Regions from separate parts of the Barnesiella sp. An22 genome, predicted to be linked through region 1. Evidence: riboswitches for the same ligand, from Rfam matches in the RefSeq annotation. Region 1 holds a riboswitch; each other region holds the start of a gene.
The links. A riboswitch is a leader RNA that binds a small molecule or an ion and turns the genes downstream of it on or off. The one in region 1 is predicted to bind cobalamin.

Region 1 (4,204 bases):
TCCAATGTATCGCCATGATACCGGGTGTATCGCGTTCGATGGCGACCATCGTGGGCGGTATGGCACAGAAACTTTCGCGCAAGGCGGCAGCCGAGTTCTCGTTCTTTCTGGCTGTTCCCACCATGTTTGCGGCAATGGCATACAAGATGCTGAAGCTGTTTTCAGAACCTGAAGGAGCCGATTTGATTATGAACAACATGGGTACTTTGTTGTTGGGCAACGTAGTTGCCTTTGTGGTAGCCTTGCTGGCCATCAAGTTTTTCATCGGTTTCGTTACCCGCTATGGATTCAAGGCCTTCGGGTGGTATCGTATAATAGTGGGTGGTGTGATTCTCGTCATGTTGTTGACGGGACATAACTTAACGATTATGTAATGGATTTTAACGAAGGCGAAATCATATATATCGACAAACCGCTGCATTGGACCTCGTTCGATGTGGTCAAGCGAATCCGATTGCGGATATTGCGCAGGCTCAAGCAGAAGAAACTGAAAGTGGGTCATGCCGGTACACTCGACCCCCTGGCTACGGGAGTGATGATTGTCTGCACCGGACGTGCAACCAAGCGTATCGAGGAGTTTCAGTACCATACCAAAGAGTATATCGCCACCTTGCAGTTGGGTGCGACTACCCCCTCGTTCGACCTGGAGACCGAAATCGATGCACACTACCCGCACGAGCACATCACCCGCGAGAGCGTAGAGCGAACATTACCGCGTTTTGTCGGTTCCATTATGCAGGTGCCTCCCTCCTATTCGGCTTGTAAGATCGATGGGCGCAGAGCCTACGACATGGCGCGCAAGGGGCAGGAGGTAGAACTTAAACCCAAGGAGCTGGTGATCGACGAAATCGAGCTGCTCTCCTGCGAATTGCCCCTTATCCAGATACGGGTCGTTTGCAGCAAGGGTACTTACATACGGGCTCTTGCCCGCGACATCGGGGCGGCCCTCGGCAGTGGAGCTCATCTGGTGGGGCTTGTGCGTACACGGGTGGGCGATGTGACGCTCGCCGATTGCCTGTCGGTCGATGAGGTGGCCCGAATGATCGACGAGGCCCCCTTGACAACCTCCGAAGAAGATAAAAACGAAGAAAGTAATAACGAACAAATATGAAACTGTCCCAATTCAAATTCAAATTGCCCGAAGCGCAAATCGCTCAATACCCGGCAAAAAACCGGGACGAGTCCCGGTTGATGGTCATCGACCGGAAAACGGGAAAGATTGAACACCGCATCTTCAAAGAGATTATCGACTATTTCGAAGAGAAAGATGTGTTTGTATTCAACGACACCAAAGTCTTTCCCGCCCGCCTCTATGGCAATAAAGAAAAGACCGGTGCCAAAATCGAGGTATTCCTTCTGCGTGAGCTCAACGAAGAGAATCGCCTGTGGGACGTTCTGGTAGAGCCGGCCCGTAAGATACGTATCGGCAACAAACTCTATTTCGGCGACGACGACTCGATGGTGGCCGAGGTAATCGACAATACCACCTCGCGCGGCCGTACGTTGCGATTTCTCTACGACGGCTCGCACGACGAGTTCAAAGAGGCCCTCTACAAACTGGGCGAGATGCCTTTGCCGGCCTATATCACCCGCCCGGTCGAGGAGCTCGATGCCGAGCGTTATCAAAATATCTTTGCTCGCCACGAAGGGGCTGTGGTCACTCCCGCTGCCGGGCTCCACTTCAGCCGTGAGCTGTTGAAGCGCATGGAGATCAAGGGCATCGACTACGGCTTCCTCACCCTCCATTCGGGCCTGGGTAACTTCCGTGAAATCGATGTCGAAGACCTCACCAAGCACAAAATGGACTCGGAGCAGCTGATTGTAACTCCCGAGTTGGTCGAGCTCGTCAACCACGCCAAGGATGGCGGCCACAAGGTGTGCGCCGTGGGTACCTCGGTGATGCGGGGTATCGAGAGTGCGGTCAGCACCGGCGGCCACATGAAGACCTACGACGGCTGGACCAACAAGTTCATCTTCCCGCCCTACGACTTTACGGTAGCCACCAGTCTGGTGACCAACTTCCACATGCCGCTTTCGACCATGCTGATGATGGTAGCGGCATTCGGCGGATATGAAATTGTCCTCGAGGCCTACGATGCTGCCCTCAAGGAGGGGTATCGTTTCGGTGCCTATGGCGACGCCATGCTCATTCTGTAATTGGTAAGATATCAGGGACGCTCTTGTCCCGGAAGATACAGAGAACCTTGTTGCACCTTGGGGACAAATGGTGCGGCAAGGTTCTCTCTCTTATAGAGAGATTACTATCTCGCCTTTTTTATTATGTTGCTGGAATAGATAACAATTTGGTTGATTCGATTGGATATCCGATTGAACAATGGAATAGATGCCTTTTTTGCTGTTTTATAGCAGTATAGTTTCCATATGGGAGTTGGTATGGGCCTCTATTCGTTGCTGGTTTCAGGAAACTTTTTTCTATTCTGGTTTTCAAAAGTTTCCCGAAAAAGGAAACTTTTGTCTCGAAATTTGTTGTTTGGTTATCGCGAATTTGTGTAACTTTGTACCCGCATTCCGGTTCGGCCCCGTTGTACGATGGTGTCGATAAAAAGGGAATCGGGTGAGAATCCCGAGCAGTCCCGCTGCTGTAATTCCTGTGAAAGTCCCGTGACACGAGCCACTGACGAGAATCTGTTTCTGTAATGTCGGGAAGGCGTCATCGGGGCAGGGAAGAGCCAGAAGACCTGCCGGAGTGAGAGAGAAGCAAAAGGACGTTCGAGGAGACGTCCGCAGTATCCAACCCTAAACAACTTATCAACATGGATTATGCAGGCATTACCATTGCCAAGCGCGATGGTGCCCAAGAGAGTTTCTCGATTGCCAAAATCGAGCGGGCTATTGCCAAGGCCTATCGGGCCGATGGTATCGACGACGAAACTGCGGTGAAACAGATTGCCGGCGAGGTGGCCGCCGCCATCGACAAGAGCGAGATTTCGGTCGAGGAGATTCAAGATCTGGTCGAGCGCCATCTGATGCGGCGCAACCCTTCGGTGGCCAAGCGCTTCATCATCTATCGCGAGTGGCGCACCAAGGAGCGCGAGAAACGCACCTCGATGAAGCAGGTGATGGACGGCATCGTGGCTGTCGAGAAGAACGACGTGAACCTGAGCAACGCCAACATGTCGTCGCATACGCCGGCCGGGCAGATGATGACCTTCGCCTCGGAGGTGACCAAGGATTACGCCTACAAGTATCTGGTGGGGGTGCGCTACGGGCGGGCGCACCGCGAGGGCGACATTCACATCCACGACCTCGACTACTATCCCACCAAGACGACCACCTGCGTGCAGTACGACCTGGAGGATATTTTCAACCGCGGTTTCCACACCAAAAACGGAACCGTGCGCACACCCCAGTCGATACAGAGCTACGCCACGCTGGCCACTATCGTGTTCCAGACCAACCAGAACGAGCAGCACGGCGGGCAGGCCATCCCGGCTTTCGACCACTTCATGGCACCGGGGGTGCTGAAGAGTTTCCGCAAACATCTCGAGACGGCCATCGACTTCATCTTGCGCCTGCACGGCGAGAGCGACCATCCGTCGCTGCGAGAGGCGATAGCCGACTCGGTCGCCTCGATAGCCGATACGGAGGTGCAACAGGCTGCACTGGCCGACCGCCTGCAGACTCTGGGCCTGACTCTCTCGGCCAATGAGTTGCGCACCGCCTGGACACAAAGCTACGAGACTACCCGCAAGGATACCCACCAAGCCATGGAGGGGTTGGTGCACAATCTCAACACCATGCACTCGCGGGGTGGCAACCAGGTGGTTTTCAGTTCGATAAACTACGGTACCGATACCTCGCCCGAGGGGCGCATGGTCATACGCGAGCTGCTCTCGGCTACAACCGAGGGGTTGGGCCACGGCGAGGTGCCGGTCTTCCCGATACAGATTTTCAAGGTGAAGGATGGGGTATCGTACAGCGACGAGGATTATGCTGCGGCGATGGCCGACTTCGAGGGGGCGATGGCGGGACGTATCCCGTTCAAGGCGCCCAACTTCGACCTGCTGCTCGAGTCGTGCCGCACCACGGCCACTTCGCTCTTTCCCAATTTCGTATTTCTCGATACCGACTACAACCGAAACGAATTTTGGCGGGCCGACGACCCCGACCGCTTCCGCTACGAGGTGGCCACGATGGGTTGCCGTACCCGGGTGTTTGAAAACCTGCACGGTGCGAAGAGTTC
Region 2 (4,204 bases), 1.4 Mb from region 1:
ATCATTGTGGGCTCTTCGAAGAATGGGGTAGGCACAACCACTCTGCATCGCTACAACCCGCTCACCGGCATGTGGAGCAACGACGGCGACCTCTTCTTCACGGGCTCGTCGGCTGCCGAAGCCGGTACCTTCTGGGAGATGCCCAACATCACCCCGATGCCCGACGGCCGATGGCTGTTCACCGTCACGCCGCTCAACACATCGCAAGGTGTTCACACCTTGTACTGGACGGGCTCGATTGCCGCCGATGGAAAGTTTGTGCCCGATGCCGATTCTTCGCAACCGCGTCTGGTCGAGCTGAACTCCCGCGACGGCTTCGGTCTCTTGTCGCCCACCATCTATCGGCACAACGACAAGGTGATTTCCCTGGGCATTGTCCCCGACAAGTTGTCGTCGGTCTCCAACTGGAACCTGGGTTGGGCTCACTGCTATTCGTTGCCTCGCGAGTGGTCTATTGCTGAGGACGGCTCGCTGTCGCAGAAACCTTATGAGGGGTTGACCGGGTTACGCACCACGACCACCTTTACCCGCACGGGGTTCGACCTGAACGGTACTCTCGACCTCTCGCCTGTGAGCGGACGCTCGGTCGAGATATGCGGCACATTCGAGGTGGGTGCCTCCGACTTCGGTTTCCACATCTTCAAGAGCGGCAGTGCCGAGGCCGTTGTTTCGTACACTCCGGCAACGGGTGAACTCGTGGCCGACTTCAGCGCCCTGCCTCGGTTGACCAACGACGCCGGCGTATACGACGGTGTCTATCGTTGCATCTTGCCCGAGCGTCCGGCCGTGGGGAGTGAGCTGAAGATAAATATCTTTATCGACCACTCCATCCTCGACATCTTCGTGAACGACAAGTGGGCTACCTCCATCCGTGTCTTCCCCACCGAAGCCGATGCCAACGGCATCGAAGCCTTTGCCTCGGCCACGACCCGGGTAAAGGAGCTGAATGCCTGGATACTCGAGGGGCAATCGGCGAGTTCGGGCATCGAGTCTGTGGTCTCCGACCGTGTGGATTCGGGAAGTGCCCGTGTCGATGTCTTCAATTTGCAAGGCATGAAGGTGCGGGCCAACGTACCTCGGGAGGTTGCTGCCGAGAATCTGCCGAACGGTTTCTACATTATCGGCGGCCAGAAGGTTCTGGTAAGATAAGTTTGGCAGTATAGAAAAAAATGGAGCCGGTGTAGGAGAGAACCGGCAAAACTTCTTCAGAGAAACTCATGAGCGCATACAGCCGCATCTCGGCTATATGCGCTCATGCTTTTTTTGTGGGGGGAGTGTGTTGTCAAGACCGCTGAGGATAAAGACTATAAGCTGCACCATATACAATCTGTTTGAAGTAGGAAGCAAAAAGTTATCTTTCTCCAGAAAAAAATACTAATTTTGCAGCCGATTGGTTCCAAAAGGTCCGCCGGGCCTCGAGGATTAAAAGGGAATCGGGTGAAAATCCCGGACAGTCCCGCTGCTGTGAAGCTCCGCCAACCGCTCGAATTCTATACGCCACTGATTGCAATATCGGGAAGGCCTCGAGTGGGGAGTCAGTCAGAAGACCTGCCGTCAGTTTTTGTTTTTAATCGAGCCCGTGGACAGGACGGTTAAATGTACGACGTAAATGCTATATACTTTTTTCAGGCTTTTCGAGCCATTCATAACCCGTGTCGGGGTACTGTGTAAACCTGTTGGGGCATCTGCCCGGGAACAGGCAGGCACGACGCGTTGCCGTCTTGACAATATGGCAACGGCCGGGCTTGCCGTCTCTTCTCCGGCCCGGGACCTTGTTTTGCAAATTTTCAACAACTTGTTAAATAATAGATTTTTATCCAAAAGTAGAATGATGAAAGTAAGAAAGATGTGGGGCGTGCTGCTGGTAGCGGTAGCTCTGATTATGGGCAGTTGCTCGAAAGAGAGTGAAGAACCGATGCCCGACCCGAAGTTTGAGTGGACAACGGCTGTTGCAACCGATGTGCCGGTGTTTGTGGTTCCCGATACCCAAGTAGAGATTGCCTATGCGGCAGAGCATGTGCAGTCGGTCAAGACCGAATCGCTGCCCGCCGGGTGGAGTGCAACGGTCGACCAGGATGCCCGGAAAATCGAAATCTCGGCCACGGCCGATGCCGAAACAAAAGCTACGCTCACCGTCACGGTAGCGGGCGCAGGCGGGAAGAACCTTTCGCAAAAGGTGGAGCTGTATTGTCTGAATGCCTTTGACGACCCGGCCGGGGTCTTTGTGCTCAACGAGGGGAACATGACTACCGAGAACGGCTCGCTCACCTGGATTTCGCCCGAGGGGTATGTGGTGGCCGATGCCTACAAGACGGTCAACGGTACCGAGCTGGGCAACGTGGCACAGGACATGGCGTTCTGTAACGGCAAGGTCTATATCATCTCGCAGAATGGCAACAAGAACCCCAACGGCACGGTGTTCGAAAACGACGGCATGCTGGTGGTGGCCGATGCCCACACCTTGAAGCGTACGGCCGCCTACACGACCGACGACCTGCAGGGGCTCGACTGGCCCACGCATATCGCCGTGCTCGACGAGCAGCATCTCTATATCCGCGACAACGCCGGTATCTACCGTTTCGACCCCACGGCCAAGTCGCTGACCTTCGTGACCGGTTCGGACGGTGCGCCGAAGAGCCGCTTCGTGACGATGGGAGGCAAGGCCTACACCTTCAAGTCGGGCTATTTGAGCAAGATTCTCGAGCTCTCGACCGAGAGCGATGCCGTGACGTCGATTTCGTTCCCGTACAGCATCCCCTGCATGATCAACCGTGTGCTGGGCATTCAGGGCGCCGACGACGGCCGGATGTGGGTGATGACCTCTACCTCGACGACCGTAGGCTCGGGACAGATTGCCATCGGCAAGTTCAACCTGTCGGACCGCTCGATGATTCAGCGCCGCATAGGCGTTGAACCGGCCGTGGGTTCGTCGGGCGAGGCCTTCGCCGCCTATGGCAACAACCTCTACTATGCCGATGGGGTGACGGTCTACTGTCTGCCTTTCGACGAGAGCGAAGATCTCAAGGCCGACTCGGGTCTCGAGGCCGAGCAATGGATGGTCGACCTCTCTGCTCTGGACAAGAACGCCGGCATCCGTTACAACGGACTGGGCGTGCACCCCAAGTCGGGACGTGTCTACATCAATACCCTCAAGTCGTATGCCCTCTTCGGGCAGAACCAGATCTGGGGATTCGACTTTGCCACCAGCACCGAGGCTCCGGCCGTCAAATACGAAAACTATACCCACTTCCCCGCCGGCTTCTATTTCCCGGCCGGTCGTCAGTAATCTGTAAGAAATATGTTTTGCGCAATGAATAACAGATGGATTGCAGCCCTCGTGCTGACGGGGGCCATGGTTGCGGCGGGCGGTTGCTCGTCCGACCCCGAACTTGTAGGTAACGGTGGTAATACGGGCGGTGGCGGCACTAATCCGCCCACGGCTCTCGGCGGATATGCTTCGCCCGACGGAGTGTTGATTCTCAACCAGGGAGCCCCGCGTCTGGAGAACGGCTCGGTCACCTGGATTTCGCCCGAGGGGCAGGTCGAGCAGAATGTCTACCGTACCGTCAACGGTTCGGCCTGCGGCAATACGTCGCAAGATCTCTACCTCTATGGAAACAAGATTTACATCATGAGCAACAATACCGAGGTGCCCGATTTGGGAAACAGCGAGCCGGGCGACGGGACTATCGTCATTGTCGATGCCGAGACCTTCCGCCGCGAGAAGGTATTCCATTTCAAGGACCTGAAGTTTCATAAACCCGAGGGCTCGCTCGAGGTGGTCGACTCGTTGCCGCTGGTCACGCCGCTCGAGAATCTGGCCGTTATCGACGAGCATAACCTCTTTCTGGCCGACGGACAGGGCATGTTCCGCCTCGATACCGAGACCGGCGAGTTGACTCTCGTGGAGGGTGGATACCACTTCGGCAACCAGGGGAATACAATCGAGACCGTTGTGGGCACACGCGGCATGACCGTCATCGGCGATCACCTCTATTGTTCCGGCGGGGGATTCTGGACCAATACCCAGCTCTTCGAGTTCACGAAAGACAGCAACAAGTTGACCCGTTCGCTCGACCTTTCGGGCGAATTTATCAGCGGTATCTGTCGCACGGGCGACCACGAAATCGTGGTGGCTACCTGCGGCCGCTCGGGCAGCCTGAAAAGTTATCTCACCTTTGTCGACACCGAGACCATGAGCGTC
Region 3 (4,204 bases), 1.5 Mb from region 1:
CCCCCCGATGCGGGGTCCACTGAACAAGGAACAAAGGGTAATTCCCGACGAACTGGACTCCGCGTCGAGTGCGGAATGACACGAGCTACCAACGACACTTGAATGCCACGGCAGGTACAAGAATTTGAAACACCATTGTCACAGAGATTTCACAGAATCGGCCAAGCGGGAGACGGGGGCTTTCGCTACTTTTGCTGGAGTGAAACGGGCGGGGGCATCTGCAACCTCCACCCATAAACGCGACAGGTATGACAAGAAGATGGTTTCCCCTGCTCTTGGGGCTGGCGATGGCCACCGTGTGGGCGGCACAGGCTGCCGGGCCCAAGTATGTGTTTTACATCATCGGCGACGGCATGGGTGTGAACGAGGTGAATGCTACCGAACTCTTTTATGGCGAGCTGGCCGGCCGGCAAGGACCGGAGCGGCTGCTCTTCTCGCAATTCCCCCACTCGGCTTTCGTGAATACCGGCTCGGCCAGCAGCGACATTACCGACTCGGCTGCGGCGGGCACGGCTCTGGCTTGCGGAGTGAAGACCCGGAACAAGATGGTGGGGGTCGATGCCGACAGTGTACCGGTATACAGCATAGCGGTGAAGGCTCAACAGCAGGGGGCAGCTGTGGGTATCGTGACCAGCAGCGAAATCGACGATGCCACGCCGGGGGCCTTCTATGCCCACCAGGTGAACCGCAACAACCGCTACGAGGTGGGGCTCGACCTGCTGGCGACGGGGTTCGACTTCTACGCCGGCAACCGATTCAAGCAACCGTCGCTCCCCGGCAGGGAATCGCTCTACGACCTGCTGCCCAAGCGGGGATATGTGCTGGCTACCAGTGTAGACGATTACCAACGCAAGGCCCAGAAGGCCGGGAAGATGGTGCTGTTTCCCGAGCGAAGCATCACCTATGCCATAGACCGCCAGCCCGGCGACATGCGGCTGGCCGACCTCACCCGCTGCGCCGTGGATTTCCTGTCGCGCAACGAGCGGGGCTTCTTCCTGATGATCGAGGGGGCTCAGATCGATTGGGCGGGACACACGCGCGACGGGGCTACCGACCTGCGCGAGGTGAAAGACCTGGAGGAGTCGGTACAGATTGCCTGTGACTTTTACCGGGCTCACCCCGACGAAACCCTTATCATTGTTACGGCCGACCACGAAACGGGTGGTGTGGTACTGGGCACGGGCGAATATGCCCTCAACCTGCAGGCGCTCCAGTACCAGACGATGAGCGGCTCGACCTTCACCCGGCAGATTGCCGACTGGCGACGGGCTGGAGAACCGGTTTCGTGGGAGAGGGTGAAAACGGCTCTGTCGCAGGCCTTCGGCTTCTGGTCGCACCTCACCCTTACGGCCGAACAGGAGGCCCGCCTCAAACGGGTATACGAGGAGACCTTGCTCAACCCCTCGGACACATTGGTACAGTCGCTCTACGAGGCCAACGAACCGATGACCGAAACGGCCAAACAAATCATCAACGAGATAGCCCGCATCGCCTGGACCTGCGGCTCGCACACGGCCGGCTATGTGCCCCTCTATGCCATAGGAGCGGGTGCCGAAAAGTTTGGCGGAACCATCGACAACACCGATATTCCCCGAATCGTTTCCGAGATTTTCGGATATAAATAAATAGCTAATCTTCAGAGTAATACAAAAGACACAGTCTCTTTTGTGTAAGATTTTTTTAGAAAAACATTGTGAAATTAGGACAAAGGATATAACTTTGCCCCCCGTAATCGGTTTGCCCCGTCCGAATCGGCCGAGGCAATGAAAAGGGAATCGGGTGCAAATCCCGAACAGGCCCGCTGCTGTGAGTTTCGTATGAGTTTTCAGACAAATACTGCAATGCCACTAATCCAGACTCGATTGGGAAGGCGTCTGAGAGGGAGACAAGTCAGAAGACCTGCCGATTGCGTAGAAACAACTGTTGCCGGCTCCGTGGACCGAGCCGCCGGTCGAAAGAAAATTTTTCGGAAAAAAGAGATTTTTTGCTTGAGCAATAGGAGTAGGCGTCGCGTGGGCGACTCTATTCCGCCATTCAGTATTTAACTAAAAAAGAAAAGATTATGGCAAGAAAAATTCCTTTTAGTGTAGATATAACGGGGAGCTTCGTATACTCCGAGCCCCTCGTCGAAGCCCGCAAACTGTATCACGACGGGGTGTGGAGTTCGGCCAAGCTGCACGAAATCGAAGATAAAGAGATTTATCGCATTGTCGAGAAGTGCAAAGAGATAGGGCTGAAGTGTGTAACCGACGGCGACTACAAGTCGACCAACTATCTCGACTTTTTCCACCACCTGGAGAATATCACGAAACAGGAACCGGCTCAACCCGAAGAGGTGAAGGAGTCGGTTATCTCGGGCAAAATCGGATTTGACAACGCCTACCCCTCCACGCCGAAGGTGACCCAGCGCTTCACCTACCTGACGGGTATCATCGGGGGCGACATGTATGCCAAGGTGCTGCTCCCCTCGCCTGCTACGCTGCTGGCCGAGCTGCTCCGCCCCGAGAACCGCTACAATACCGGGCGCTACTACCCCGATATGGATTTGCTCGTGCACGACATCGCCCAAACTTACCAGACGGTCATCAACGAGTTTTACGACATGGGGTGCCGATTCCTGCAACTGAGCGACTACGCCTGGAACCTGGCCGGCAACAGCGACCTCGAGCAGGTGGCCCAGGCCGCACACATCGACCTGCTTTCGCTGGTGGCTACCTCGGCCAAACTCACCGAGGCTTGTCTGGCTCAGAAACCCGACGACATGTGCATCTCGCTGCAGTTCCACGAGAAGTGGTGGCGCGTGGGCGACAAGGAGAAGACGGCCGAGCTGCTGCTCTCGACCCGGGCCGATGCCATTGCACTCGACTTCGGCGACCGCGAAAACGAGAACATCGACCTCTCCATGCTCAACTACTGCCAGGGCAAAGAGGTGATTCTGGGATTGATTTCGACCTCGAGCCTGCAACCCATATCGACCAGCAGCATCACGCTGCACATCGAGAATGCAGCTCGTCTGCTCCCGCTCGAGTCGCTCCACCTGAGCAGCCAGGGCGACTTCCGCGACAACGAGGGCAACAGCATCGTCTCGGAACAGATGATGTGGAGCAAAATCGTAACGATGAAAAATATTGCGAAGAGCGTTTGGGGCGAATAAATCGTTCGCCTGAACGACTACTCCCGACCTGTGAGCCGATAGTCGATGCGGTCAACATGCACCGGCTATCGGTTCTCTCTTTCCAATCTCTATCTTGAAAGAAGAGAATGGGCGGCCCGGGCACCGTCAAATGTCGAAAACTTCGTTTTCCATTTGCCACTGCTCTCGCCTTTCACTATCTTTCCAGAAGAAAGGAGGCGGCTCGGCTCTGTCAAATGTCGAAAACTTCGTTTTCCATTTGCCACTGCTCTCGCCTTTCACTATCTTTCCAGAAGAAAGGAGGCGGCTCGGCTCTGTCAAATGTCGAAAACTTCGTTTTCCATTTGCCACTGCTCTCGCCTTTCACTATCTTTCCAGAAGAAAGGAGGCGGCTCGGCTCTGTCAAATGTCGAAAACTTCGTTTTCCATTTGCCACTGCTCTCGCCTTTCACTATCTTTCCAGAAGAAAGGAGGCGGCTCGGCTCTGTCAAATGTCGAAAACTTCGTTTTCCATTTGCCACTGCTCTCGCCTTTCACTATCTTTGCACGCTGAAACATTGGTCAATACTACAATAAGGTGAACAACGTACACGAAGAACTGAAATCGGTATCGCAATTCCTCACGGAATATGCAACCTGTTTGATGGCATCGGGCGTACATACCTCGCGTATCGTGCGCAACACGGCCCGTATAGCCGAGTCGTTTGGGTTCGAAGCCCACATGACACTCTTTCACAAAACCATCAGCATGACCTTGCGAAGCAAGGACAACGCCCACGTATACAGCACGGTGAGTACCGCGAAATCGGGGGCAATCAATTTTGAATTCAACTCCGAATTGAGCGCCCTCAGCTGGGAAGCCTACGACAACCACCTCCCGCTCGACACGCTGTGGGAGAAATTCCACGCCATCACGAGCAAACCTCGCATGAACCCGTGGACGGTGTGGATTCTGGTAGGCTTTGCCAATGCCTCGTTCTGCCGGCTCTTCAACGGCGACTGGATAGCGGTAGCCGCCGTATTTGTGGCTACGCTCGTGGGATTCCGCATCAAACAGATATTGCACTTCAA

Region 2: another riboswitch for cobalamin. It lies ahead of ABGT88_RS06005 (DUF5074 domain-containing protein); the one in region 1 lies ahead of ABGT88_RS00380 (anaerobic ribonucleoside triphosphate reductase).
Region 3: another riboswitch for cobalamin. It lies ahead of ABGT88_RS06535 (hypothetical protein); the one in region 1 lies ahead of ABGT88_RS00380 (anaerobic ribonucleoside triphosphate reductase).

Annotation. Positions count from the first base shown of each region.
Region 1 covers NZ_OZ007014.1:99,565-103,768, reverse strand. Annotated here, with positions in the region: gene ABGT88_RS00395 (undecaprenyl-diphosphate phosphatase) at 1-374, shown strand, start outside; gene truB (tRNA pseudouridine(55) synthase TruB) at 374-1,111, shown strand; gene queA (tRNA preQ1(34) S-adenosylmethionine ribosyltransferase-isomerase QueA) at 1,108-2,157, shown strand; cobalamin riboswitch at 2,514-2,722, shown strand; gene ABGT88_RS00380 (anaerobic ribonucleoside triphosphate reductase) at 2,775-4,204, shown strand, end outside.
Region 2 covers NZ_OZ007014.1:1,492,502-1,496,705, forward strand. Annotated here, with positions in the region: gene ABGT88_RS06000 (LamG-like jellyroll fold domain-containing protein) at 1-1,149, shown strand, start outside; cobalamin riboswitch at 1,375-1,571, shown strand; gene ABGT88_RS06005 (DUF5074 domain-containing protein) at 1,829-3,286, shown strand; gene ABGT88_RS06010 (DUF5074 domain-containing protein) at 3,311-4,204, shown strand, end outside.
Region 3 covers NZ_OZ007014.1:1,641,000-1,645,203, reverse strand. Annotated here, with positions in the region: gene ABGT88_RS06540 (alkaline phosphatase) at 249-1,625, shown strand; cobalamin riboswitch at 1,717-1,922, shown strand; gene ABGT88_RS06535 (hypothetical protein) at 2,063-3,154, shown strand; gene ABGT88_RS06530 (threonine/serine exporter ThrE family protein) at 3,711-4,204, shown strand, end outside.